DNA from 3 places in the Halomonas sp. OfavH-34-E genome. Region 3 is predicted to be linked to each of the others. Evidence: predicted binding sites of a transcription regulator. Region 3 holds the regulator's gene; each other region holds the start of a gene.

Region 1 (9,587 bases), on a different contig from region 3:
TGGCGTTGGCGAGCGGGCGCAGCGGGCTGTCCATGGGACTGGCGGTGACCTACGGCGTCGCCATCGAGTTCGCCCAGATCCCGGTACCCGGGCGTCTTGGCGGCGATGTCTGGGACATCGTCGCCAATACCCTGGGTGCAGGGCTCGGTGTCGGGGCGGTCTGGCTGTGGTGCCGATGGCGGCAGCGCGCTCGCCGCTGATTCCCTTCCCGGATGACTCGACGGCGATGCCTGGGACGTCGTCGCCAACTTCCCATTGGTGCAGGGCTTGGTGTCGGGTCGGTCTGGCTGTGGCATCGAGGGCGCCAGCGCGCTCGCCGCTGATTGCCTTCCGCGAACTCGCCGCTGACTGCCTTCCCAAGTGACTCGGCGGCGATGTCTGGGACGTCGTCGCCAACTTCCCATGGGTGCAGGGCTCGGTGTCGGGGCGGTCTGGCTGTGGCATCGAGGGCGCCAGCGCGCTCGCCGCTGATTGCCTTCCCGGTCAAGGCGTCGACCGCGTCAGAGACTTGGCTCCTGGCGACTCGGCTTCTGGACCCTTTGCGATTCGGGCTCGCCGGTAGACGAACGGTTCAGGTCGAGGCCGGGCTCGCGATGTCCGCGTTTGCTCAGCGGTTCGGCCTTGCGCGTCACCCGAGCATCGCCGACCACCGCGTCGTCGTCCTCCAGTGGCCGGGCCTGGGAGGTCCAGGCCTTGTCGTCATCATGCACCGCCGGACGCCGATCGTAGGAACGGGTGACCACCGCGCCGGGGGCGAAGCCGGGCCGTTGACTGCCCAGGTGATGGGGCAGCAACCACAGCTCGGCCAGCAGGCGTAGTGCGACCATGGTCAGCAGGGTGAGGCCGGCGCCCAGCGCCAGGGGAGGCCAGCTCTCACTCCAGGTGGTCATGGCGACCCAGGGGGTGCGGGGGATCAGCCACCACAGACCGGCGGCGAGAACGCCGAGCTGTGCAATGAAATGACAGCTCAGCAGGGTGCGCCGGGCCAGTGGGGCGCGGGGAAAGAAGAACTGGCGCATGGTCGAGGTCCTCCAGCAGGGGAACTCGCAGGGCGCCAGGATGGGCGGCCCGCGAGTATCAGCGGTGCGGCGCAGGCAAAGGCGATAACCGGACAGGGCCGCAGGCCGCCGGGGCGTGTAACAGATGCCTGCATGCTACCCCAAAGGAGGCAGGGCTCGTCAGTGTCCGTGGAGGGCGACGCCGGTGTCGCCAATAACCACCAGTTGACGCTGCCGGGGTCCGTTGCCATGGTGACTTTGTACCGGTCATTGTGCCGGGAAGTCTGAACACAGGGAGGCGAGGACCGACCATGACGACGACTTATATCGTGGTAGCCGATGCGTCGCGTGCGCGAATCTTCACTCGGACAGGACGCAAGCTGAATGAAGTCGAGAGCCTGGTGCACGCCGAAGGGCGGCTCCACGAAGGCGATCTGGTGACCGACAAGGGCGGTGACGTTCATGAATCCAGTGCTACCGCCTCGCGTCAGGCTGGCGGCGAGGAGGTGGCGACCCAGCACCATGAAGTCATCTTTGCCCGAGAGGTAGCCGATCGACTGTATCGTGCCCGTGTCGACAACAGCATGGAAAAGCTGATCATGGTGGCGCCGCCGCGCTTTCTTGGTCACCTGCGCGACAAGCTCGATGCTCCCACCGCCAAACTGGTCATCCACTCCCTCTCCAAGGATCTGACCAAGGCCGACTGCGACAAGATCACCGACGCCGTCGACGATCTGCGCTGATCTGCGCCGCCCGCCGTCCGCGGCGGGCTCTCTCCTGCATAGCGCTAGTCGTTGCCGTTCAGGGCACCTGCGGCAGATCGATCTCGTCGCTGCGCTGGATCCCCTCCGTCATTTGCCGGCACTGGCGTAGAAATTCGCGCATGCCTGCGGTGAGGTACTTGTGACGGTGCCAGATAAAGGTGAACTGCCGACTCAGGTCCAGTTCCGGCGTGGGCAGTGGGGTCAGGCTGCCACGCCGAAAGGCGTCGCGCAGCGCCAGGCGTGAGACACAGCCGATTCCCAGCCCCGACTCCACCGCACGCTTGATGCCCTCGGTATGCTCCAGTTCGAGCAGGATATTGAAGCGACCACGTCGATGGCGGGCTGCCTGTTCGAGGGTCAGGCGCGTGCCTGAGCCCTCCTCTCGCATGATCCAGTCTTCACGCAGCAGGCGGTCGAGCTCCACCGGACCGCGGTTGGCCAGCGGATGACGGGGCGAACAGAACACCACCAGGTCGTCTTCGACCCAGGGCTGGGTGATGACCTCGTCCTCCTCGCACTGCCCCTCGATCAGCCCCAGGTCGAGCTGGTGATGGCGAACCGCATCGATGATCGAGCGAGTGTTGCGGACCTGCAGCCTTACCCGGCTGCCGGGGTGGCGCTGCATGAAGTCGCTGATCAACAGCGTCGCCAGATAGTTGCCGATGGTCAGGGTGGCGCCGACATCCAGATTGCCGATGCCCTGCTGGCCTCTGAGCAGTTCTTCCACTTCTTCGGCCCGATCGAGCAGGGCGACCGCCTTGGGCAGCAGCTGGAAGCCCAGTGCATTGAGCTTGAGGCGCTTGCCGATGCGATCGAGCAGCTGGCAGTCGAATTGGCGCTCGAGTTCGGACAGCGCGGTACTGGCCGCCGACTGTGACAGGGCCAGGGCGCGCGCCGCCTTGGACACGCTCTCGTGCTGGGCGACCGCAACAAAGACTTCCAGCTGTCGAAGGGTGTAGCGCATGGCACGGGCTCTCCGGCGCGATAGGGGTAAAGACGTCGGCGATGGGCATCTATATCAATGAATTGGATAAGCGTTATCCATACAATCCATTTAACAGATAATATGGCCGGTCTTAGAATTATCCGCAAGACTTGATATCGGGCTTTATTCACTTCAGGAATAAGCCCACGCATTTTAAGGAGTTGGCATGAGCAAGTTTGCCCTGGAAGAAGTGCTGAGCGTTCATCACTGGAACGACTCCCTGTTCACCTTCCGCACGACCCGTGAGCGTAGCCTGCGTTTCAAGAACGGCCAGTTCGTGATGATCGGTCTCGAGGTCAACGGCAAGCCGCTGATGCGTGCCTACTCCGTGGCCAGCCCCAACTACGAGGACCACCTCGAGTTCTTCAGCATCAAGGTACCCGATGGTCCCCTGACCTCTCGTCTGCAGCACCTGCAGGTAGGCGATCAGATCATGGTCAGCCGCAAGCCTACCGGTACCCTGGTATGTGACGACCTGCTGCCTGGGCGCAATCTCTACATGCTGTCCACCGGCACCGGTCTGGCGCCCTTCCTCAGCCTGATCCAGGACCCCGAGGTCTACGAGCGCTTCGAAAAGGTAGTGCTGGTGCACGGCGTGCGCCACGTCAACGAGCTGGCCTACGCCGACTTCATCACCAAGGAGTTGCCGGCGCACGAGTACCTGGGCGAGGAGATCAGCGAGAAGCTGGTCTACTACCCCACCGTGACCCGTGAAGACTTCCACACCATGGGCCGCCTGACCGATCACATCCGCACCGGCAAGCTGACCGACGACAAGGGCCTGCCGCCCATTGATCCCAAGCAGGACCGGGCCATGATCTGCGGCAGCCCGGCCATGCTCGACGACACCAGCGCACTGCTCGACGAGCTCGGCTTCAATATTTCCCCGCGCATGGGCGAGCCCGGCGACTACGTCATCGAGCGTGCCTTCGTGGAGAAGTAAGACCCCACGACAGGACGCCGCAAACGACGCCGCCGATGGCAAGTGGCCATCGGCGTCGTCGTTGCTGCTGGCGGATTGAATCGCCTGCCGGTGTGGCGGTGGTCAGTCGCCGAGAGCCTCGGCGATCTCGCGTTCGCCGTCCAGGAGCACCGTCTCGTGATTACGGATCTTTCGTTGCCCCAATAGATAGACCAGGGCCTGGGCCACGTTGGCTCGGGATATCTGGTTGTTGCCCCCGGTCTCGTCCAGCGACGTGGCCACACGGCCGGTGGCGTCGTCGTCGGTGAGCCGGCCTGGCTTGACGATGACATGGTCCACCTTGCTGCTGCGCAGGTAGGCATCGGCAGCGAACTTGGCGGCCATGTAGGGCCTGAGCTTCTCCGGCGCCTGCAGCGGCTGCTCGGCGCGCATGGCGCTGACCATCAGCATGCGATCCAGCCCCTGGCGGCTGGCCTCGTCCGCCACCCGCGTAGCGGCGTAGAGGTCGATCAACAGCGTCTTGTCGGGCCCGGTGTTCGGGCCGGAGCCGGCGGTGAACAGCACCTGATCGCAACCTTCGAAGGCGGAGGCGAAGTCGCCCTCCAGGTCGGCGACGACCGTCTCGATACCTTGTTGCTCGAACCAGTCGCGTTGCTCGGCGCTACGGATCATGGCGCGAATCGGATGTCCCTGGCGGTGGGCGATGGCGCAGACCTGGCGGCCGATCTGGCCGTTGGCACCTATCACGAGTGTGGTCATGTCGGCCTCCTTGTCGATACCTGGAAATAACCATGGCGTCGATGGGGAAGACTTTCAACGGGGGAGACTTTCAATGGGGAGGCGAATCGATGGCGACGCCGCCCGCAGGCCAGTACCCTGTGCGTCTTTCCCTCACCCACCCGCTCAGGAGTAGCGATGAATCCTCAGGACCTGGAACGCCTGGTTACCTTGCCGATGCCTTTCGGCAAGCATCAAGGCACCTTGATCGCCGATCTGCCCGGGCCTTACCTGGCGTGGTTTGCCCGGGTCGGGTTTCCCCCCGGAGAGATCGGACGCCTGCTGGCGCTGATGCACGAGATCGACCACAACGGCCTGAGCGACCTGCTGGAGCCGTTGCGACGCCGCGGCTGAGCGGCGCCACCTGGCGGGGAGAACCGGTCGCCGTCGTCAGACAGCGTCCTTGTCGGTCGAGCTCAAACCGCGTCCTTGTCGGTCGAGGTCAGACAGCATCCTTGTCGGTCTCGCCGGTACGGATACGAATGACCTGCTCAAGGGGGGTGGCTGAAGACAGCTGCCATCGTCGGTCAGACAGCGTCCTTGTCGGTTTCGCCGGTACGGATACGAATAACTTGTTCAAGGGGAGTGACGAAGATCTTGCCATCACCGATCTTGCCGGTGTTGGCGACCTGGACGATGGCTTCGATGACCTGCTCGGTCATACCGTCGTCGACCGCCACCTCAAGCTTCACCTTGGGCAGAAAGTCGACCACGTACTCGGCTCCCCGGTACAGCTCGGTGTGGCCCTTCTGACGGCCAAAGCCCTTCACTTCAGTGACGGTGATGCCCTGAACACCGATCTCGGAGAGCGACTCGCGGACGTCGTCGAGCTTGAATGGCTTGATAATCGCGGTCACCAGTTTCATGGCGGGTTCCTCATCCTGTCCGTGTGGGGGCGGCGTCGGTCGTGCCTGGCGCCAACCCGTTGGCGGCGCGCCGTTGCGCCTGTCCTGACTAGTGTGACAAAGCATACCCCTGGCGAACAGCAATAAAAAAGGCCCCCGAAGGGGCCAGGAGGAGCACGCCAGCTCACTGGTGTCGCGGGTAAGCTCAGGCTTACTTCTTGGCGACGTTAAACTCGGGGTAGGCTTCGAGACCACATTCGGCCAGGTCGACGCCTTCGTATTCTTCTTCTTCGCTGACACGCACACCCATGATTGCCTTGATGATCAGCCACACGACCAGGCTAGCGGTGAAGACCCAGGCGAAGATGCCGATGATGCCGAGCATCTGTGCGCCGAAGGTGGCGTCGGCGTTGTTCAGCGGGACCGCCAGGACACCCCAGATACCGGCCACACCGTGGGCGGAGATGGCACCGACCGGATCGTCCAGGCGCAGCTTGTCGAGGACCACGATGGCGACCACCACCAGGACACCGCCGACTGCACCGATCAGGGTGGCGCCGAGGGCCGTGGAGGACAGCGGGTCGGCGGTAATGGAGACCAGGCCAGCGATGGCGCCGTTCAGGGCCATGGTCAGGTCGGCCTTGCGGAACCAGATCTTTGCCAGGATCAGCGCGGCGATGACACCCCCGGCGGCGGCAGCGTTGGTGTTTACCAGCACCTGGGCCATGTTGTTGGCGGAAGACACGTCGGAGAGCTTGAGCTCGGAGCCGCCGTTGAAGCCGAACCAGCCCAGCCACAGGACGAAGGTACCCAGGGTCGCCAGCGGCATGTTGGCACCGGGGATGGCATAGATGGCGCCGTTCTTGCCGTACTTGCCCTTGCGCGGACCGAGCACCAGCACACCGGCCAGGGCTGCAGCGGCACCCGCCATGTGGACAATGCCGGAACCTGCGTAGTCGGAGAACCCTGCTTCGGACAACCAGCCGCCGCCCCAGGTCCAGTAGCCGGAGACCGGATAGATCACGGCGGTCATGACCACGGCGAAGGCCAGGAAGGCCCACAGCTTCATGCGCTCGGCGACAGCGCCGGAGACGATCGACATGGCGGTGGCCACGAACACGACCTGGAAGAAGAAGTCGGCGCGGGCCGAGTAGTAGGGTGCGTCTTCACCACCTGCCAGCACCGCATCGACGCTGTTTTCGGCGCCGATCAAGAAGCCGAGGTTGGGGATGAAGCCGCCGGCGTCGGAGGAGTACATCAGGGCGTAGCCCACCAGCAGATACATGGTGCAGGCGACCGCGAACAGCACGATGTTCTTGGTCAGAATCTCGGCGGTGTTCTTGGCTCGGACCAGGCCGGCCTCGAGCATGGCAAAGCCGGCGGCCATCCACATGACCAGGGCGCCGCAGATAAGGAAGTAGAAGGTGTCCAGCGCGTAGCTGAGTTCACTGATATCGACCATGGAAGTGTCTCGCTATATTTTTATCGGAAGTCGGGTCAGGGGACGGGGATCAGACCGCGTCGGAGCCGCGCTCGCCGGTGCGAATGCGGATGACGTCTTCCAGCGGCGTGACGAACACCTTGCCGTCACCGATCTTGCCGCTGTTGGCCGCGTTGCAGATGGCTTCCAGCACGCTGTCCAGTCGGGCCTCGTCGATCGCAACCTCGACCTTCACCTTGGGCAGAAAGTCGACGACATACTCGGCGCCGCGGTATAGCTCGGTGTGGCCCTTCTGGCGGCCGAAGCCCTTGACCTCGGTCACTGTGATGCCCTGGACGCCGTTGTCGGCCAGCGCCTCGCGGACGTCGTCCAGCTTGAAGGGCTTGATGATGGCGGTGATCAGTTTCATGGCATGGCTCCCTACGTGCATAAGGTGGCGGCTTGTTTCCGCTCGGTGCATGGATATCTATGCATAGCGATATACGTGCCATAAATTTGGCAAAATCTTTGTTTACAATGGTTTGTGGTTGTTCTTGATAGCGAGAGACGAAAAACACCCGCGAGTTTGCGGCACTGCATCAAAGTTAATGCACTGTTTTGGTGCTGGCGCGTATTGGTGGTGCGTCATTGGCGAGCATGTTGTGCTGCGTCGCGTGCCGGGGCGCGTGTAGGTATCAGGGAGTCGCCAATGCGCCGGGCGTCGCTGGGCAAGGGCCACGAAGCATGCGTTGGGCGCCCGGCTTGCGTATCCTGTCGGCAACGGAGTTCCCATCGACGTTTCAAGGAGAGCCATCATGGTCAGTCAGGATCGCATCAGCCGTTTGGCACAGCAGATCGGCGAGCGCTTGCAGGGCGCCTCCCAGGCCCCGGAAGACATCCAGAAGGGGGTCCAGCAGGTGGTGCGTGGCGCCTTCGATCGTCTCGAACTGGTGTCACGCGAGGATTTCGACATCCTCATGGACGTGTTGCAGCGCACCCGCTCCCGGGTCGAGGCGCTGGAAAAGCAGGTAGCGGCGCTGGAGAGCCTGGTCGAGGAACGTGCAGCGCCCGCTGGCGAAGCGACCGCGGCGCCTGCCGTGGCCGAGGAAGCCGCCGAGGTACCGGTGCCGCCGGTGCCGGAACAGGGCAAGCAGGACGAGGCATCGAGCGGTTCAGCCGACAAGCCCTCCGCCTGAGGCTTCAGACGCAGAACGTCACAAGATATGCCGGCCCGCCCTGGCGGGGGGCCGGCATGGGGCGCCGGTGAGGTGGGCGTGCTCTACTGGTCATGAGCCTTCCGTCAGGCAGGGAGCCCATGACGCTTGCCATCATTGCCACCCGTGCGGGACTGGGGCTGGACGCCCCCGAGGTACAGGTCGAGGTACACCTGGCCAACGGCCTGCCGGGCATGACCCTGGTCGGCCTGCCCGAGACCGCAGTGCGCGAAAGCCGCGAACGGGTGCGCAGCGCCCTTGCCACCTGCGGCCTCGACTACCCGCTACGCCGTATTACCCTGAATCTTGCTCCCGCCGATCTGCCCAAGGAGGGTGGACGCTTCGATTTGCCCATCGCGCTGGGTCTGCTGGTGGCTTCCGGCCAGTTGCCCGCCGCCGCACTGGAGGGTGTCGAGTGTGCCGGCGAACTGGCCCTCGATGGTCGGTTGCGGCCGGTAGCCGGCATGCTGCCCTTCGCCATGGCCACCCGTCAGGCCGGGCGGCGCCTGATCCTGCCCGAGGCCAACGCCGATGAGGCGGCCCTGGTCAATGGCCTGGAGGTGCTGCCGGCGGCACACCTGCTCGACGTCGTCGCCCACCTGGCCGGGCGCATTCCCCTCGCTGCTCACCCACCCACCGCACCGCCGCAAGACGGGTCTGCGGCGCTGGATCTGTGCGATGTGCGTGGCCAGTATCAGGCCCGGCGAGCGCTGGAGGTGGCGGCGGCGGGTGGGCACAACCTGCTGTTTGCCGGGCCGCCCGGCACCGGCAAGACGTTATTGGCCAGCCGACTGCCCGGGCTCTTGCCGCCGCTTGGCGATGACGAGGCGCTGGAGGTAGCGGCGATTCGCTCGGTGTGCGCGCTTCCCCTGTCCGATGGCTTTGGCCGTCGTCCGTTTCGTTCGCCTCACCACACCGCCAGCGCGGTCTCGCTGGTCGGTGGCGGCTCGCGTCCGCGGCCCGGCGAGATCTCGCTGGCCCATCGCGGCGTGCTGTTTCTCGACGAGTTGCCTGAGTTCAGTCGCCAGGTGCTGGAGGTATTGCGCGAGCCGCTGGAAAGCGGCGAGATCCATATCGCCAGGGCCAGTCACGAGCGACGATTTCCCGCTCGTTTTCAACTCGTTGCCGCGATGAATCCTTGCCCTTGCGGCCATCTGGGTGATCCGCGTCAGGACTGTGTATGCACCGCGTCCCAGATACAGCGCTATCAGGCGCGCCTGTCCGGTCCTTTGCTCGACCGCATCGACCTTCAAGTGGAGGTGCCGGCGCTGCCGGTGGAACAGTTGACGTCGCATCAGCCGGGGGAAAGCACCGCGATGGTGCGCCGACGCGTGATGGCGGCGCGTCAGCGTCAGCAGCAGAGGGGAGTGCTCAACGCCCAGCTCGCCGGCGCCGCGCTGGAGAGCGCCTGCGCCCTGGAGGTGGCCGAGCGCACCTGGTTGGCGCAGTCGCTTGAGCGCCTGCGGCTGTCTGCCCGGGCCTACCACCGGGTGCTGCGGGTGGCGCTGACCCTGGCCGACCTGGCCGGGCGCGAACGTCCGTGCCGTGATGACCTGATCGAGGCCATCGGCTATCGCCAGCTGGATCGGCTGTTGAAGCACTACTGATGGCGCGGCAGGGGAGGGGCGTCAGTGACGTGGCTGCCTGCCTGCTGGCCACCCC
Region 2 (9,587 bases), on a different contig from region 3:
CGACCTGGCTGACGCTGTGGGCCTGGAACTACTTCGAGTACGTGCTGCGGGTCGACAAGCAGACCCCGACACTCTACCTGCCGACGCTGTGGTACGAATCTGCGCTGCTGATCGGCCTGGTACTGATGATTGTGTTCACGCTGTGGCACCTGATTCGCAATCTGGCCTATCTGGCTGGAAGGCGACAGCGCCCCGACCTCGCCGCCCAGGACGAGGCCATTGATCAGGACAACGGGAAGGATGCTCCCCATGATTGAGATCGCCCTGCTTGCCTTCGCCACTCTGATCGTACTGCTCAGCCTTGGCGTTCCCCTGCCCTACTGTTTCGGCGCCGCCTTGATGGTGATGACGGTGATCGGCGAAGCGACGATGCGCGGTTTGATGGTCTGGGGATTCAGCCAGTTGACCAATCCGGTGCTGCTGGCAATTCCCCTGTTCGTCTTCGCCGGCACTCTGATGAGCGTCAGTGGCATCGCTAGCAGTCTGCTGAAATTCGTCAACGTCTTCGTCGGCCGTGTTCGTGGAGGGCTCGGCGCGGTAGCCGCCGTAAGCTGTGCCATCATCGGTGCCATTTCCGGCAGTGGTCTGACCGGCATCGCCGCCATCGGTCCACTGCTGATTCCCGAAATGGAGCGCAAGGGCTATCCGCGGGCCTACTCGACAGCACTAATCGCCAACGCTTCGATCCTGGGACTGCTGATACCGCCAAGCGTCACCATGATCGTCTATGGCTGGGTCACCGATACCTCGATTCTCGCCAGTTTCCTCGCCACACTCGGCCCCGGACTCTTGATCATGCTGAACTTCTGTCTGGTCAACATGGTCATGACTCGAAAATTCGATCTGGTGCTCGACGAGCCCCTGCCGATGGACAAGATGATGCGCGAAGCAGGACGTCGCACCACCCACGCGCTACCCGCGTTGCTGATGCCGGTCATCATCCTTGGTGGCATCTACGGCGGCATCATGACGCCGACCGAAGCCGCTGCCGTGGCGGTGATCTACGCCATTCCTGTTGGTTTCCTGATCTATCGTGGCCTCACCTGGCAGACCTTTCTGGCCTCTGGCAAGGAGTCAGCGACAGCGGTGGGCGCCATTCTGATTATGATCCTCTTCAGCCTGATGCTGAGCCAGATCTACGTACTCGAAGCCATTCCCCAACAGTTGGTCGACATGATCTTCGCGATCACCGACAACAAGCTGATTCTGCTTATCCTCATCAATCTGCTGCTGTTCTTTATCGGCATGATCGTCAACGACATCACCGCGATCATCCTGACCGCACCGCTGTTGCTGCCACTGATGGAGGCGCTCGGTGTAAGCCCTGTTCAGTTCGCCGCCATCATGGGGGTCAATACCGCCATGGGAGGGGTCACCCCTCCCTACGCCAGCATCCTGTATCTGGGGGCTCGCATCGGCAAGGTCCGCTTCACCCAAGTCATTCGTCCTGCCATGACTCTGATCCTGTTCGGCTACATCCCGGTGGTGGTGCTGGTCTCAGCCTGGCCGGATCTATCCGAGTACCTGCCGGGCCTGTTCGGCTATTGATCCAACGGACAAGCCCCTGGCGCCGCTCGTCGCTGGCATCACGAGCTTCCAATGACAACGACACTCCGACCAGAAAGGAAAACACCATGACCACAAAAAGCCTCCTTGTCAGTCTGATCGCCGCGGCGGCCCTTGCATCCGCCACAGCCCAGGCCACCAGCCTCAAGCTCTCCCACGTGCGTCCTCAGAACACAGCCATCGACCAGGCGGCAGCGGCCTTTGCTGATGATGTCGCCACCTCCACCGAGGGCGAGTTGAACATCCGCCTATTCCCGGCCAATGCCCTGGGCGACTACACCATCGTGCAGGAAAGAGTCAGCCTGGGCGCCGTCGACATGGCGGTCCAGCCTCCGGCGTCGGGGGCCGACAAGCGCTTTCAGCTAGCTTACCTGCCCTATCTGGTTCGCAACTGGGACGACGCCAAGCGGGTTTTCGAGCCGGGCGCGCCGATGCGCGAGGAAATCGAGAGCATCTATGCCAGTCAGGATATACGTGTTCTGGCGGCCTGGCCGGTCTACTTCGGCGGCATCGCCCTCAACAGCGACGTTGAGAACCCTGCCGATCCCTCGGCTGACAAGGGCGCCAAGCTACGTGTACCGCCGATGAAGTCGTTCCAACTGATGGCGGACAACATCGGATACATCGGCTCTCCCCTACCCTTCTCTGACGCCTTCACGGCGGTACAGACCGGGGTTGTCGATGGCGTCATGGGGTCTGGAGCAGAGGGCTACTACGCCTCGTTTAGAGATGTCACCAACACCTACGTACCACTCAACACCCACTTCGAGGTGTGGTACCTGCTGATCAACGAAGGTGTCTACAGCGATCTAGACGACGCTGCCCGACAGGCACTGAGTGAAGCAGCAGCTCGCTTCGAGTCCGCTCGCTGGGAAAACGCCCAAGCCGACCAGGCCCACAACGAACAACTGCTGGCCGAGGCCGGCGCCACCCTGATTGAGGTCGATGACGCCCAGATCGACGCCACCGCGTCCATCGTGCGAGAGAAGGTCTGGCCAGTCATCCTCGATGACATCGGCGCCGACTGGGCTCAAAGCGTCCTCGATCAGGTCATCGAATAAGGCCGCTTTCCACCTTCGATCCGCCCGCGGGCGGATCCCCTCTGCTTTAAAGAGGCAGTCTCATGCAACAAGCGACCAAGACATCCTCCTCTCTCAGCGACGTGGTCGTAGTGGGCGGCGGCCTGGTCGGCCTCGCCGTGGGCGTCGGCCTGGCACGCCAAGGATTGACGGTACGAGTGCTCGACGAGGGCGACTTGGCCATCCGAGCATCGCGGGGCAATTTTGGCCTTGTCTGGGTGCAGGGCAAGGGCGATAACCTGCCGCAATACGCCACTATCAGCCGACGCTCCGCAGCACGCTGGCCACGCTTTGCCGAAGAACTGAGGGAAAGCACCGGTATCGACCTTCAACTGGAGCAGCGAGGTGGTCTCTACCTATGCCAGACTCAACAGGAACTGCAAGCCCGACACGCCATGTTACGCCGGATGCGTGAGGACGCTGAGGGTGACTACCCCTTCGAGGTGCTCGACCTTCAACAGGCACGAGACTTCATTCCAGAACTCGGCGACCAGACAGCAGGAGCCACCTGGTGCCCAGAGGATGGTCACGTTAACCCGCTGCGGCTGCTGCGGGCGCTAATGCAACGCTTCATCGATCTCGGCGGAAAACTCGAAACCGGCGGACGCGTCGAACGCATCGACCACCGCGACGGCGCCTTTCGACTCCAGACAGCGTACGGCCGCTATTCTGCCGCCAAGGTGGTCCTCGCCGCCGGACTCGGAAATCGCGACCTTGCCCCTCAGGTCGGCCTGACAGCCCCCGTGTCGCCAAATCGTGGCCAGGTGCTGATCGCCGAGCGCGTTCGCCCCTTCCTGTGCTACCCCACGGGCCATGTTCGCCAGACCGGAGAAGGCACGATTCAGATCGGCGATTCAAAAGAGGATGTGGGCTTTGACACAGCGACGACCAACGACGTCATGGCCCATATCGCCGCCCGTGCCTTGCGTTTCTTTCCCCTGCTTCGCGATGTCCAGCTGATCCGCGCCTGGAGCGCCCTGAGGGTAATGACCCCCGACGGATATCCGCTTTACGAAGCTTCCACCAGTCACCCGGGTGCCTACCTGGTGACCTGTCACAGCGGTGTTACCCTGGCCGCCTTCCATGAAGGCCCGTTGGCTGACTGGATCGGCGGCGCCCCCACCGACCAGCCCCTGGAGGTGTTTCGTGCCCAACGCCTTGCCCTTTGAGCGCCTAGCCCGGCGCGACCAGCCATCGCTTACCGTCTTTGTCGACGACACACCCGTCAAGGTCTACGCCGGAGACAGCGTCGCCGCTGCCGTTCTTGCAGCAGGTTGCCTGCCGTCTCGACGAACCGCCGTGAGCGGAGATCCTCGTGCGCCCTACTGCCTGATGGGTGCCTGTTTCGAATGCCTGCTGACCATCGATGATCGTCCCAATCAGCAGGGCTGCATGACCGAGGTTCGCGACCAGATGCGTATCACCTTCCAGTCCGGCGTCCGTCCCACTCAGGAGATATTCAGATGACCATCTCCACTCCCGACTACGACCTGGCTATCGTCGGCGCTGGACCAGCCGGTATGGCCGCAGCCACTGCCGCTGTCGAGTGCGGCCTGACGTGCGTCCTGATCGATGAACAACAGGCGCCAGGCGGCCAGATCTACCGCTCCATCGGACAGAGCCCGTTGTGCGACGAGTCCATCCTCGGCGCCGACTACTACGCCGGCCGGCGACTACTCGAGGCACTCCCACGAAGCGGCGCCGTGAAGACAATGTTCGGACACACTCTGTGGGGAGTGGAAGATGGACTTGTCCTGCACCTTTCTCGGACGGGCGAAGGCCGTCGACTTACGGCGTCACGCCTGCTACTGGCCACCGGCGCCCAGGAAAGGCCCGTACCCTTCCCGGGATGGACACTTCCGGGGGTAATGACCTGCGGTGCCGCTCAAATCGCCTTGAAGAGTCACGCACTGGTGCCTCCCGCTCCCCTGGTGCTGGCGGGTAGCGGCCCACTGCTGTTACTGCTGACGGCACAATTGCTTCGCGCCGGAGTGAAAATCCGGGCGTTGCTTGATACCACGCCTCGCGGCCAGTGGCGCCAGTCACTGCCTCACTTGATGCAGGCCACACGCAACCTGCCACTATTGATGAAAGGTGGCACACTGCTGAGAGATGTTCGACGCTCACGGATACCGCTATATCGACACGTGTCCTCGTTGCGAGCTGAAGGCCAAGAGGACCGGGTTTCAGAAGTGCATTTCACCTCTGATGGCAAGCACCACAGTTTGGACTGCGCCAGCCTGCTAGTGCATCAGGGCGTCGTCCCCAATATTCAGCTCAGCCGCGCTCTGGAGCTCGACCACCACTGGCATGCCGCCCAACAATGCTGGCATCCCACACTGGATAGCGATGGCCGAAGCTCACGACCGGAAATCGCTGTCGCCGGTGATGGCGGCGGCATTTCCGGGGCAAAGGCCGCCGAGGCGGACGGGCGAATGGTAGCGCTGGCCATTGCCAGGGAACTCGGACGTCTCGACGAGCGTCGCTACAGAGCGATGACCCGCGCACCGCGCCGGCTCAGAACACGCGAACGCTCAGCCCGGCCGTTTCTCGACCACCTCTATTCACCTTCGCGGGACATTCTGGCTCCTCCCGACGAGACTCTGGTGTGCCGCTGCGAAGAGGTCACTGCTGGAGAAATCAGACGACTCGCCCGCCACGGCTGCCCTGGCCCCAACCAGGCCAAAGCCTACAGCCGCGCAGGCATGGGTCCCTGCCAGGGCCGACTATGCGGCCTGACCATCAACCAGTTGATCGCCACTACACAGAAGCGTGAACCCGAGGAGGTGGGGTACTACCGGCTGAGGATGCCGATCAAGCCGATCACACTAGGTGAGCTGGCCGATACAGATAGCGGCTGAGAGCCCAACAATACCCTGCTGTCGGCCGTCTTACCCAGTTCACCCGATCCGCAACCCATGCTGCTTGAGCTTGCGCACCACGCTTGGCTGGCTGATGCCGAGGTGTTCGGCGATGGCGTAGGTGGTGGGAAGGGTACGGCAGCAATCGGCAAGGATCTCACGCTCGCGCCGGGCCAGGGCGGCCTTCAGGCCCTCGCCCCGGGCAAGCGACAGCTCGGGTCGCGCTGCGCCTGGTGCGGATGGTGTCGCGGGTGACAAAGCGCCATCAGCCAGCGCAGCGGAGTCTCCGGTGAGGGACGCCGCCGTCTGCTGCGCTTCACGCTGCTGCCCGCCGAGCGGCCCTACCGAGGCCCCCGTGGACGGCACCAGCAGATCGCCCTGGATGACATCGTCACTGGATAACCAGGCCCTCTCCAGGGTGTTTTCCAACTCACGCACATTGCCCGGCCAATCCCAGCCCATCAGCGCCTGCCACACGTCTCGCGACAGCATCTTGTCGCGTCCATAACGCCGATTGAGGCGCTTTAGCTGGCGCTCGACCAGGCCGGGAATATCCTCGCGACGCTCGCGCAGGGGCGGCAGGGTGACCGGAATCACGTTCAGCCGGTAGTACAGATCCAGGCGAAACAGGCCCTGCTCGACCCGTGCCGACAGGTCCTGATTGGTGGCCACCACCAGGCGAAAGTCGACCCGTCGCGGGGCCCTGTCCCCAAGCCGGGTAATACTGCCGTCCTGGATGGTCTTCAGCAGCTTGGTCTGCACCGCCAGGGGCAACTCGCCGATCTCGTCGAGAAACAGGGTGCCGCCCTCGGCCTGCTCGATCAGCCCCTTGCGGCCCCCCGGCGCAGCGCCGGAAAACGCGCCCTTTTCATGGCCGAACATCTCCGATTCGAACAGGCTTTCAGGGATGGCGGCGCAGTTGACGTCGATAAAGGGGCCATCGCGGCGAGAACTCCAACGGTGCAGCTGGCGGGCGAAAGCGGTCTTGCCCACCCCGGACTCGCCCAGCATCAAGACCGTGGCGTCGGTGGGCGCGACCCGCTTGAGCAGCAGCGCCACCTCGCGCATCAGCTGGCTTTTCACCTCCAGGTCATCGAGCTCGGCTTCGAGTGCTTCGCTGTCGCTCTCCAGCGCATGGCCCCGGCGCAGGTGCTCGCTGAAGCGGCGCTGCAACAGCGCGTACTCCTGCTGCAGCAGCTGCAGATCGGTCAAGTCCATGGAGCGGCTGACCACCGCCACCAGCCGCTCACCCTCGAATACCGGATGGGCCTGGGCGATGACCCGGCGTCCGGTGCCGGTGCGCTGGACCAGCTGGGCCGGCCGCCCGCTGCGAATGACCTCCAGGCTGACCGACGGGGTCAGCACGCCATCGGCCTCGAGCCGCTGCACGCTGGTGGCGCAGAGCTCTTCGCAGGACATGCCGTAGACCGCCGCCGCCCCGGGACTGACGTCGCGGATACGACCGTCCGGCGCGACGATGAAGAAGTGGTCGTGGGCGGTATCGATGATGGTCTTGAGAATCTTGGTGTCGTCGTCGCTCATCAAACGATCCATAAATGCATCATTGATTCAGAAGTGTATCACGATGCGTCGGGATCGCGATTCACTTCTGGATCACTTCTACCACCACAGCAGACCATCCCTTGGAATCCCTGCACCTCTATTACATCTTTAGTATAAATGCCCAAAAGATGGCACGGCGTCTGCATCATCCACAACAACCGTCAGGCCCAGGGCCGCGACCGTCCCCATCCACGATGCCAGGAGTTCCCTGTGAGCGACTTCAATCAACCTCTCGGCGGCAACGAGATGCCGCGCTTCGGTGGCCCTGCCACCATGATGCGTCTGCCCACCCAGACCAGCGCCGAGGGTCTGGACGCCGCCTTTATCGGCATTCCCATGGACATCGGCACCTCCAACCGCCCGGGCACCCGACTGGGGCCGCGCCAGATCCGCGACGAATCGCGCATGCTGCGCCCCTACAATATGGCCACCCGTGCTGCACCCTTCGACAGCCTGCAGGTGGCGGACATCGGCGACGTGCCGATCAACACCTTCAACCTGCCGAAGAACCTGGACATCATCAGCCGCTTCTACGACGACGTCCTGTCCCACGACTGCGTGCCGCTGACCCTGGGCGGTGACCACACCCTGACCTGGCCGATCCTGCGTGCCATCGCCAAGAAGCATGGCCCGGTAGGGTTGATCCATATCGACGCCCACGCCGACGTCAACGAGCACATGTTCGGCGAAGAGGTGGCCCACGGCTGCCCGTTCCGCCGTGCCCAGGAAGAAGGGCTGCTGGACGCCAACCGGGTCGTCCAGATCGGCCTGCGAGGCACCGGCTACGCCGCCGAGGACTTCGACTGGTGTCGCCAGCAGGGCTTCCGCGTGGTCCAGGCCGAACAGTGCTGGCACAAGTCGCTCGAGCCGCTGATGGCCGAGGTGCGCGAGCAGATGGGCGATGGCCCGGTGTACATCTCGTTCGACATCGATGGCCTGGACCCGTCGGTGGCGCCCGGCACCGGCACGGTGGAAATGGGCGGCCTGACCTCGGCCCAGGGCCTGGAGATCGTGCGCGGCGCCCAGGGGCTCAATATCGTCGGCGGCGACCTGGTCGAAGTCTCCCCGCCCTACGACCCCAGCGGCAACACCGCCCTGATGGGCGCCACCCTGCTCTATGAAATGCTGTGCGTGCTCCCCGGAGTCGCGCGCCGCGACTGAATCCTCACAGGGCCAGGGAGTGGCCCTGGCGACAGCCAACGAGGCGCCCGCGTCAGGGCGCCGACCATTACAACAGCAAAGAGTGATCGCCCATGTCCTCCCACCTGCATTCTGCCGACAAGATCACGACCGACGGGGGCAAGCTAAGCACCCATGGTCTGATCAAGTTCCTCGTCCCGTCGTTGATCGGCATCCTGCTGTTCCTGGTGCCCTTCTCGGTCGGTGATACCATCAACATCGGCATGGGTCTGGCCGCCGACTGGCTCAAGGCCACCCTCGGCGACGCCCTGCCCGCCATCGCCACCGTCGTGCTCACCCTGTCCATCGTGCTGACCCTGGTGGTCAAGCTGACCAAACCAGGCTGGGCCCGCCAGGGCGCGATGAAGGAGCTGTTCGACATCGCCCCGCTGTGGGTGGTGATGCGCGCCCTCGGCGCCGCCTTCGCGCTGATGACCTACTTCCAGGTCGGCCCGGAGATGGTCACCGCCTCCTTCACCGGCGGGGTGATGCTCAATGACCTGGCGCCGGTGCTGCTGACCTTCTTCTTTTTTGCCGCCATCCTGCTGCCCTTCCTGGTGGACTTCGGCTTCATGGAGTTCATCGGCTCCATGGTGCGCACGCCCTTTCGCAAGATCTTCGGGCTGCCCGGGCGCAGCGCCATCGACGCCACCGCCTCCTGGATGGGCTCCGGCACCGTCGGCGTACTGATCACCACCCAGCAATACGAGCAGGGCTTCTACAACGCCCGCGAGGCCTCGGCCATCGCCACCAACTTCTCGATCGTGTCGATCGCCTTCGCCCTGCTGGTGACCAGCTTCATCGGCATCAACCACCTGTTCGTGCCGTTCTACCTGACCGTGGTGGTGGCCGGCCTGGTCGCCGCCGTCATCGTGCCGCGCCTGCCGCCGCTGTCACGCAAGGCCAACACCTACTACGAGCCGGTGGGCTGCCAGATCCAGGAAGAAAACACCGGCAACCAGAGTCTGTTGCGCTACAGCCTGGGCATCGCCGTGGCCCGCGCCGAGACCGCCCCGGGCCCGCTCAAGCTCGCCCGCCTGGCACTGTTCAACGTCGCCGACATCTTCTTCGGGCTGCTGCCGCTGGTCATCGCCATCGGTACCGTGGCGCTGGTACTGGCCGAGTTCACTCCGCTGTTCACCTGGCTGTCCATGCCGATGGTGCCGGTGCTCGAGTGGATGGGTCTGCCCGAGGCCGAGGCCGCCGCGCCGGCGACCCTGGTGGGCTTCGCCGACATGTTCCTGCCGGCGGTACTGGCCAGCGATATCGAGAGCGAACTGACTCGCTTCGTCATCGCCTGTCTGTCACTGACCCAGTTGATCTACATGTCAGAGATCGG
Region 3 (9,587 bases):
ACCACGGCATCGTAGAACTCGGTATCCAGCTCGATGCTCTCTACCCGTCCCACGGTCACCCCGGCCATCGTCACTCGTGCCCGCGGCTTGAGCCCACCGATATTCGCGAAGTTGGCCCGGAGCTCGTAGGTGTCGTCGGCACGTTGCAGGTCCAGGCCGCTGACCTTGAGCCCCAGGAATACCAGCCCCAGGATACCGGCCAGCATGAACAGGCCCACACCAAACTCCATCGTCTTGCTGCGCTTCATGGACAGTCTCCGCAGAATCAGGAAAGCCCGCCGAACATCACGGCGGTAAGAACGAAATCCAAGCCCAGCACGGCCAGGGAGGAATACACCACGGTACGGGTGGTGGCCCGCGAAATACCTTCCGAGGTCGGCACCAGATCATACCCCTGGAACACGGCAATCCAGGTGACCACTATGGCGAACACGATGCTCTTGACCACGCCGTTGCCGATATCGGTAAAGAAGCCGACGCTGGCCTGCATGTTGCCCCAGTACGAGCCTTCGAATACCCCGAGCCACTCGACCCCGACCAGGTAGCCGCCGTACACGCCGACCACGCTGAAGCCGATGGTCAACAGCGGCAGCGAGACGAACCCCGCCCACAGGCGTGGCGCCACGATACGACGCAGCGGATCGACGCCGATCATCTCCATGCTGGTCAGCTGCTCGGTGGCCTTCATCAGGCCAATCTCGGCGGTCAGCGCCGAGCCCGCGCGCCCGGCGAACAACAGCGCCGCCACCACCGGCGCCAGTTCACGCAACAGGGCCAACGACACCATCTGGCCGAGCGCGTCCTCGGCACCGAACCCGACCAGGATGGTGTAACCCTGAAGCGCCAGCACCATGCCGATGAACAGCCCCGACACCAGCACGATGGCCAACGACAGCACACCGACCGCATAGACCTGGGCCACCCACAGGCTGAACCCTTCTGCCGAGGGGCGCCCCAGCATGGACTGGCCGAGAAAGATGCTGGCCCGGCCGACGGCCTCCAGCAGGTCGCAGCCGCGCCGTCCCATATGGGTGATTCGTTCGATCATGGACGGCTCCCCTGGCCCAGAATGTCATCGTGAAAATCGTTGGCCGGGTAGTGAAACGGCACGGGGCCGTCCGGCTCACCATGCACGAACTGACTGACTCGGGCGTCCTGTTCCACGTCCAGCGACGCCGGTGTGCCGTGGGCCATGACCCGCCCGTCGGCGACCACGTAGACGTAGTCGGCGATGGACAGGGTCTCCTTGATATCGTGGGAGACCACCACCGCCGTCAAGCCCAGCGCCTGATTCAGCCGTCGAATCAACTGGACCAGCACACCCATGGAGATCGGATCCTGGCCGACGAAGGGCTCGTCGTAGAGAATCAATTCAGGATCCAGCGCCACCGCACGCGCCAGCGCCACACGCCGCGTCATGCCGCCGGACAGCTCTGCTGGCATCAAGTCCCTGGCCCCACGCAGCCCCACCGCCTCGAGCTTCATCAGCACCACGTCACGCACCATGCTTTCCGGCAGATCGGTGTGGACCCGCAGCGGAAAGGCCACGTTCTCGTAGACACTGAGATCGGAAAACAGCGCGCCACTCTGGAACAGCATGCCCATGCGCCGACGCATCTGGAACAGATCCTTGCGCGACAGGCGATGGACGTCCTGACCATCGATCAGGACGCGTCCGCCACTGGGGTTGAGCTGCCCCCCGATCAGTTTCAGCAGGGTAGTCTTCCCGGTGCCACTTGGCCCCATGATGGCCGTGATCTTGCCGCGGGGTATGGAGAGATCCACGCCGCGAAAGATATCCCTGTCGCCGCGCGTGAAATGCAGATTCTCCACCTCCACCAAGGAGGAAGCCGTCATCGCAGTCCCTATAGAGTCAGTATCACCGTGAACCGGCGGTTCAGACCGGACGCCCGCCCCGAATCCTCGGATTCGACGCCTGGCCAGACCTGAGCCCGAACCTTGAGAATAGAGCGCCTTGAGCCGCGCTCGGTTTTCGAACATCGTATCTTAACTCAAATGCAGCATGCCAGTGCCCCGGTTGCGCGCTTGCGCGCAGGTTTATCTAAGGGTTCAATGGGCGCCCTTTCTGCAACCAAGTCGTTCTCCATGCTGTTACCGTCTGTCGTCGTCGCCCTGGGCCTGGTGGGCCTGCTCTGGAGCGCGGATCGCTTTGTCGGCGCCGCCGCCGCCACCGCCTACCGCGCCGGCATGAGTATCATGCTGGTCGGCATGACCATCGTCTCCATCGGCACCTCTGCCCCGGAAATCGTGGTCTCGGTGATGGCCTCGCTGGATGGCGCCCCCGACCTGGCCACCGGCAATGCGCTGGGCTCCAATATCGCCAACATCGCGCTGGTACTGGGCGTGACTGCGCTGGTGGTGCCGATCCCGGTACGCTTCACCATCGTGCGCCGCGAGCTGCCACTGCTGTTGGGCGCCACCGGCCTCGCCGGCTACGCCCTGGCCGATGGCAGCCTCGATCGCCTCGACGCGGCCCTGCTGATCGCGCTGCTGGTATTCAGCCTGTGGTGGCTGTTTCGCGCCGACGAGGCCGAACAGGAGATGGCCGACGACATTCCCGGCATGGCACTGGGCAAGGCCATCGGCTGGCTGGTGCTGACCCTGGCGGTGATGATCGTAAGCTCCCGCGCCCTGGTCTGGGGCGCCACTGAGCTGGCACGCACCTTTGGCGTAAGCGAGCTGGTGATCGGTCTGACCGTCGTCGCCATCGGCACCAGCCTGCCGGAACTCGCCGCCTGCGTGGCCAGCGCGCTGAAGCGCCACCACGATCTGGCCATCGGCAACGTCATCGGCTCCAACCTGTTCAATATGCTGGCGGTACTGCCGGTACCGGCGCTGCTGGCGCCGGGAGCCACCGATCCCGCAGCCGCCGGCCGCGACTTTCCGGTAATGCTTGGCCTGACGCTGCTGCTGGCGGCGCTGCTGCTGTGGCAACGCCGAGGGCGCCTGGGGCGCTGGATCGGCGCGCTGCTGGCCTGCACCTATGCGCTTTATCTGACCTGGCTCGGCCTTTCGGTCGCGGCAGGCCCCTTGTGACAACGGCAGTAAACGGCAACAATCATGGCCATGAGCAAACACCCCTCCTCGGCGCAGACGCCGACCCTGAGCGTCCGCGATATCGCACGACGCACCCTGGAGCTGGAACGTGACGCCATCGACGCCCTGATCGGGCGTCTCGACGGCGACTTCGACCGTGCCTGCCAACTGCTGCTGGCCTGCCGCGGCCGGGTGGTCGTCACCGGCATGGGCAAGTCGGGACATGTCGGCGGCAAGATCGCCGCCACCCTGGCCAGCACCGGCACGCCGGCCTTCTTTGTCCATCCCGGCGAAGCCAGTCATGGTGACCTGGGCATGATCACGCCCGGCGACGTCGTCCTGGCACTGTCCAACTCCGGCGAAACCGCCGAGGTCACTGCCCTGCTGCCGCTGCTCAAGCGCATGGGCATTCCACTGATCAGCATGACCGGCCGAGCACAGTCGACCCTGGCCCGCCACGCCGAAGCCCATCTATACGCCGGGGTCGAGCGCGAGGCCTGCCCACTGGACCTGGCCCCGACCTCTTCGACCACCGCAGCGCTGGCGCTGGGCGACGCCCTGGCGGTGGCGCTGCTCGAGACCCGCGGCTTCACCGCCGAGGATTTCGCCCTGTCCCACCCGGGCGGCAGCCTGGGCAAGCGACTGCTGTTGACCGTGGCCGACCTGATGCATACCGGCGACCGGCTGCCCTCGGTACCGTCGGGCTCGCCGCTGCGCGACGCCCTGCTCGAGATCACCCGTCAGGGACTCGGCTTTACCTGCGTGGTGTCCCCCGACGGCACCCTGGCCGGGGTCTATACCGACGGCGACCTGCGCCGTACCCTGGATCGCCATCAGGACTTCAGCTCGCTTACCGTGGATGACGTGATGACTACCCCCGGGCGACGCATCGGCCCCGCCACCCTGGCGGCGGAAGCGGTCAAGCTGATGGAGGAAGGCCGGATCACCGCCCTGGCGGTGGTCGATGACGAGCAGCGCCCAGTCGGTGCACTGCATATGCACGACCTGCTGGCCGCCGGTGTCATCTGAGCCTCATTTATCCCTTTACAAGGAACGCCGTCATGTCTCACGAGCTTCTCGCCTCCCTCGCGCCGGAACTGGTGGAGCGCCTGCGCCACATCAAGCTGCTGGCGCTGGACGTGGACGGCGTACTGACCGATGGTCGACTGTACTTCCACGCCGACGGCTCCGAGTTGAAGGCGTTCAACACCCTGGATGGCCACGGCCTCAAGCTGGCCAAGCGCGCCGGCATCCAGGTGGCCCTGATCACCGGGCGCAGCTCCCCCATGGTCACCCAGAGAGCCAGAGCACTCGGCATCGAGCACGTACAGCAAGGGGTCGAGCGCAAGCTGCCCGCCCTTGAATCGCTGTGCGATTCGCTGGGCCTGACCCTCGACCAGGTCGCCTACTGCGGCGATGACCTGCCGGATCTGCCCTGCATCCATCGCAGTGCGGTCGGCATCACCGTGCCAGGCGCCCCCTGCTACCTTCGTCAGCACGCCGACTGGGTCACCCAGGTTGCCGGCGGACATGGCGCGGTGCGCGAGATCACCGACACCCTGCTGATGGCCCAGGGCCGCCTCGACGATATCATCGACAGCTACCTGAGCAACGGACCGCTGACATGAAACTGAGCGCACTGCGTCCAGGCTTTCGCTTCTGGCTGGTCATCCTGCTGCTGGTACTCGGTGGCGGCCTGACGTTGCTCGACCCCCGCGAGAGCAACGTCCCCGACCTGGTACCCAATGACAAGGCCGGCGAGCCCGACTACTACCTGGTGGATGCCCGCCTGACCCGCTTCGATGCCCAGGGCACCCCCCATCAGCGCATCGATACGCCACGCCTTGTGCACACACCGCTCGACGACGTCACCCGGGTGGACCAGCCGGACCTTGCGCTGATCGACGACAGCGGCCGAGAGTGGATCGCCGACGCCGACAACGGTGAACTGGGTCCGGACGGCAACCCCCTGACCCTGTCGGGCGACGCCCATCTCGAGGCCCCCGCGGAGCGTTGGCAGCTTGATACCGAGGTATTGGTCTACGACAGCGACAGTGGCCATGTCTGGAGCGAAACGCCAGCCGTCCTACGCCAACCCCCTCAACAGATGCAAGGGGAGCGCTTCGACGCCTGGATCCATGACAATACCGCTCGCCTGACCGACAATGTCACCGGTCATCATCCGCCAGAGCCTCAATAAGGAGCCCCTTCCATGATGCGTCCAAGTCCCGCCCTCCTGCTTGCCCTGGCCCTTGGCCTGGCCGCCGGCGCCACCGGCAGCAGTGTCCTGGCGCTGGAAAGTGATCGCAGCGCACCGATTCAGGTGGAGGCCGACCAGCTGGATCTCGATGATCGCGCCGGTACCGCGGTCTATACCGGCGACGTGCGCATTGTGCAAGGCAGCATGATCCTCACCGGCGAACGCGTCGAGATCCAGCGCAACGACCAGGGACAACTGTCACTGGCGACCGCGACCGGCTCCCGCGCCTACCTCGAGCAGAAGCCATCCCCGGAAGAACCGGTGGTCAAGGGCTGGGGCCGCAAGGTGATCTACCACGTGGCCGAACGCCGCATGGAGCTGATCGACCAGGCTGAGCTGCACAAGGCCAATGACACCTTCGACGGTGCCTATCTGGAGTACTTCCTCGATCGCCGCGTGGTCCAGGCCCGCTCCAGCGCCCAGGGCGTCCAGGGCGAGCAGCGCATTCGCATGACCCTCGAGCCGGAAAGCCAAGGAAACTGATGAAGACTCTCCACGCTCGCCATCTGGCCAAGAGCTACAAGAAGCGTCGCGTCGTCCAGGACATCAGCCTGTCGATCGAGCAGGGCAGCATCGTCGGTCTGCTGGGCCCCAACGGGGCCGGCAAGACCACCTCCTTCTACATGATCGTCGGCCTGGTCAGAGCCGACGCCGGCAGCATCAGCATCGATGATCGGGACCTGAGCCGCGCGGCCATGCACCAGCGCGCGCTGGCCGGTATCGGCTACCTGCCTCAGGAGGCTTCGATCTTTCGCAAGCTGTCGGTGGCCGACAACATCATGGCGATCCTCGAGACCCGCAAGGACCTCGACCGCGAGGGCCGAGAAGCACGTCTCGAGCAACTCCTCGAGGATTTCCACGTCAGCCATATTCGTGACAACCCCGGCATGAGCCTGTCCGGCGGGGAGCGGCGCCGGGTCGAGATCGCTCGCGCCCTGGCCACCGAGCCGGCCTTTATCCTGCTCGATGAACCCTTCGCCGGGGTCGACCCGATCTCGGTGGGCGAGATCAAGTCCATCATTCGTCAACTCAAGGCCCGCGATATCGGCGTCCTGATCACCGATCACAACGTGCGCGAGACCCTCGATATCTGCGATCGTGCCTACATCGTCGGCGACGGACAGATCATCGCCGAGGGCAGCGCCGAGTCCATCCTCGCCAACCAGCGCGTCAAGGAGGTCTACCTGGGCGAGAACTTCCGCCTCTAGACCGCAGGGCCGCCCGACAGCCGCAGTCGCAGTCGCAGTCGCATCAAGCGGCCGCAACACTTGCCAGCATCAGCATCCAACCGCCGGCCCTGAAAGGGTCGGCCTCACCTTGCACACAGGGCCTCCCTCGAAAGAAGCACCTCCCCCCTACCAAGTTGTTCCACATCGACCTTTACACTCCCTCCCACAGGTCAAAAAACACCAACTTGGCAAGATGCTTGCATGTCTGATGACTCGTCGTTAGGGTAAAGCCTTTCGACAACACTGGTGGATCCCGACCCATGGCCCTCAAGGCGTCACTGCAGCTGCGCATTGGTACCCAGCTGACCATGACCCCGCAACTGCAACAGGCGATCGGCCTGCTGCAGCTTTCGACCCTGGACCTGCGCCAGGAGGTCCAGCAGGCGCTGGAGGCCAACCCCATGCTCGAACTCGAGGACGAGTTCGGCGAACAGCAGACCAGGGAAGCCGTGGAAGATGACTGGGCGGATCAGATTCCCTCGGAACTCAGTGTGGACAGCGACTGGTCCGACACCTACCAGGACCTGGGCACCACCCCCGCCGGCAGTGGCGAGGCGCCGGATTTCGAGCGCCAGGCAAGCTCCCAGTCACTGCACAGCCACCTGAGCTGGCAACTGGCGATGCTCGACGTCAGCGACCAGGAGCGCCTGATCGCCGAGAGCCTGCTCGACGCGGTCAACGCCGACGGCTATCTCGAGCAGACACTGGATGACATTGCCCAGGGGCTCGAGCAAGACGGTCGTCGCCCCCCTCCCCTCGCGGAGGTGGAGGCGGTGCTGGTTCGGCTGCAACAGTTCGAACCGACCGGAGTGTTCGCCCGCGACCTGCGCGAGTGTCTGATGCTGCAACTGGATAGCCTGCCTCGCGATACCGTCCTGCTGCCCCAGGCCGGACGACTGGTAAGACAGTTTCTCGAGGCGCTGGCCAGCGGCGACCGACGTCTGCTGAAGCGCCGACTAGGACTCGATGACGACCAACTCGACAGCGTCATCGAGCTGATCCGGAGCCTCGACCCACGTCCCGGCAGCCAGTTCGGTGACAGCGATAACGACTACGTCATACCCGACCTGGTGGTACGCCACACCGAAGAGGGCTGGCGCGTTGAACTCAACCCGGATGCAATGCCCCGACTGCGCATCCAGCCCGACTACGCTGCGCTGATTCGGCGCGCGGACAAGAGCCAGGACAACCAGTTCCTCAAGGACCACCTGCAGGAGGCGCGCTGGCTGATCAAAAGTCTGTCCAGCCGCAACGACACCTTGCTGAAGGTCGGCCGGGAAATCATGGTGCGTCAGATCGACTTCCTCGAGCAGGGAGAAGCGGCCATGAAACCGTTGGTGCTGGCCGATATCGCAGACAAGGTGGAGATGCACGAGTCCACCATCTCCCGCGTGACCACCCAGAAGTTCGTGCACACGCCTCGCGGCGTGTTCGAGTTGAAGTATTTTTTCTCGAGCCAGGTCGGCCAGGATGGCGACGCCCATTCCAGTACCGCCATCCGCGCCATGATCAAATCGTTGATTCAAAAGGAACCTGCCCGCAAACCTCTGTCGGACAGCAAACTGGTGGAATTGCTGGCGGAAGACGGCGTCAATGTCGCCAGACGCACCGTGGCAAAGTACCGGGAAGCCATGAATATTCCGTCTTCCAGCGAGCGCAAGCGACTGCGCTGAGGCCTTGCGCTGCGGCGTCGCTAGCCTAGTTATCGGGAAAGCGCAAGCACTTGAAATTTCGCATGACATCTGCGTCTTTCTGCGTAGCGTCGAGGGGGTTTGCAGGATCGGAAAAAGGGTTACAATCAAGCCACCACCCGAAAGAGCAAGGAGCCTGTCATGCAAGTCAACATCACCGGCCACCACGTCGAATTGACCGATCCCCTGCGTGACTACGTACAAGAGAAGCTCACCCGTGTGGAGCGCCACTACGACAACATCACCAACGTCCAGGTGACCCTCTCGGTGGAAAAGGAACGCCAGCTGGCCGCCTGCACCCTTCACGCCGCCGGTGCCGACCTGCATGCCGAAGCGCAGGACGGCGACATGTATGCTGCTATCGACGCCCTTGCCGACAAGCTGGACCGCCAGCTGGTCAAGCACAAGGAAAAATCCCAAGCCCGCGCCCAAGGCGCCGGAATTCGCTGACTCTCATGACATTGGAAGCCATTCTCCCTCCCGAGCGCACATTGTTCGATGTCCCGGGAGGCAGCAAGAAGAGGGTGCTGGAGTTTTTCAGCACCTTCATTGCGCAGAACACCCCGAGCCTGGACAGCCAGGAGGTCTTCAGTCGGCTGATCGGACGTGAGCGCCTGGGCAGTACCGGCATAGGCAATGGCGTCGCCATTCCCCATGCCCGCAACCCCCACTGCAAGGCGCCCATCTCCGGCTTCCTCAAACTCGCGGAACCTGTCGACTTCGATGCCATCGATGGTGAGCCCGTCGATCTGGTGTTCGTGCTGCTGGTGCCGGAAGAGGCCGACGACGCCCATCTTGCCCTGCTCGGCCAGGTCGCTGGCGTCATGAACGACGCCGACACACGTCACCGTCTGCGCCACGCCAGCTCCCAGCGCGAGCTTCACGAGCGCCTGCAGGAAGCCATCCGCCAACAGGCGCCAGGGGACGACACTCCCTCCTGATCGCGGCCTTGCCTAGGCCATCAGCAATGGACGCCTGCCCAAGGAGACAGGACATGCAGCTCGTGATCATCAGTGGTCGCTCCGGCTCGGGAAAGTCCGTGGCCCTTCAGGCCCTGGAGGACCTGGGGTTCTACGCCATCGACAACCTTCCCGCGACCTTGCTGGGCGCCTTGGTGGACGAGCTGGAAAACGGTCATTCCCGCCGTATCGCCGTCAGCGTCGACGCCCGCAACCTGCCTGAGGCGCTGGAACGCTTCCCCGCCCAGCTGGCGTCCCTCAAGCAGAGTCCGATCGACTGCCAGGTGGTCTACCTGACCAGTGATGCGCGAATTCTGCTCGAGCGTTATTCCCACACGCGGCGCCGTCACCCCCTGACCCGTGATAGCGACATGACCCTGGCGGAAGCCAT

The links. Region 3 encodes sigma-54, which starts transcription at its own class of promoters, with help from an activator protein. Its sites were predicted from a motif close to TGGCACNNNNNTTGCTNT; they were not measured.
Region 1: a site for sigma-54 is predicted at 7,205-7,222, ahead of NH448_RS20350 (P-II family nitrogen regulator). Genes of this name have one in related genera too.
Region 2: a site for sigma-54 is predicted at 7,199-7,216, ahead of speB (agmatinase). Genes of this name have one in related genera too.

What each region holds. Positions count from the first base shown of each region.
Region 1 covers NZ_JAMXRY010000061.1:12,057-21,643, forward strand. The annotation lists gene NH448_RS20305 (VanZ family protein) at 1-200, shown strand, start outside; gene NH448_RS20310 (hypothetical protein) at 501-1,019, opposite strand; gene NH448_RS20315 (host attachment protein) at 1,310-1,741, shown strand; gene NH448_RS20320 (LysR family transcriptional regulator) at 1,800-2,726, opposite strand; gene NH448_RS20325 (ferredoxin--NADP reductase) at 2,914-3,690, shown strand; gene NH448_RS20330 (SDR family oxidoreductase) at 3,793-4,428, opposite strand; gene NH448_RS20335 (DUF3820 family protein) at 4,585-4,800, shown strand; gene glnK (P-II family nitrogen regulator) at 4,974-5,312, opposite strand; gene NH448_RS20345 (ammonium transporter) at 5,503-6,753, opposite strand; gene NH448_RS20350 (P-II family nitrogen regulator) at 6,803-7,141, opposite strand; gene NH448_RS20355 (accessory factor UbiK family protein) at 7,527-7,907, shown strand; gene NH448_RS20360 (YifB family Mg chelatase-like AAA ATPase) at 8,027-9,532, shown strand.
Region 2 covers NZ_JAMXRY010000036.1:1,269-10,855, reverse strand. The annotation lists gene NH448_RS15545 (TRAP transporter small permease subunit) at 1-257, shown strand, start outside; gene NH448_RS15540 (TRAP transporter large permease) at 250-1,548, shown strand; gene dctP (TRAP transporter substrate-binding protein DctP) at 1,635-2,627, shown strand; gene NH448_RS15530 (FAD-dependent oxidoreductase) at 2,690-3,814, shown strand; gene NH448_RS15525 ((2Fe-2S)-binding protein) at 3,792-4,112, shown strand; gene NH448_RS15520 (NAD(P)/FAD-dependent oxidoreductase) at 4,109-5,506, shown strand; gene NH448_RS15515 (sigma 54-interacting transcriptional regulator) at 5,546-7,048, opposite strand; gene speB (agmatinase) at 7,280-8,230, shown strand; gene NH448_RS15505 (YjiH family protein) at 8,323-9,587, shown strand, end outside.
Region 3 covers NZ_JAMXRY010000001.1:81,785-91,371, forward strand. The annotation lists gene mlaD (outer membrane lipid asymmetry maintenance protein MlaD) at 1-248, opposite strand, end outside; gene mlaE (lipid asymmetry maintenance ABC transporter permease subunit MlaE) at 266-1,048, opposite strand; gene NH448_RS00400 (ATP-binding cassette domain-containing protein) at 1,045-1,857, opposite strand; gene NH448_RS00405 (calcium/sodium antiporter) at 2,107-3,057, shown strand; gene NH448_RS00410 (KpsF/GutQ family sugar-phosphate isomerase) at 3,088-4,086, shown strand; gene NH448_RS00415 (HAD hydrolase family protein) at 4,119-4,685, shown strand; gene lptC (LPS export ABC transporter periplasmic protein LptC) at 4,682-5,257, shown strand; gene lptA (lipopolysaccharide transport periplasmic protein LptA) at 5,270-5,800, shown strand; gene lptB (LPS export ABC transporter ATP-binding protein) at 5,800-6,525, shown strand; gene NH448_RS00435 (RNA polymerase factor sigma-54) at 6,807-8,219, shown strand; gene raiA (ribosome-associated translation inhibitor RaiA) at 8,379-8,687, shown strand; gene ptsN (PTS IIA-like nitrogen regulatory protein PtsN) at 8,693-9,178, shown strand; gene rapZ (RNase adapter RapZ) at 9,232-9,587, shown strand, end outside.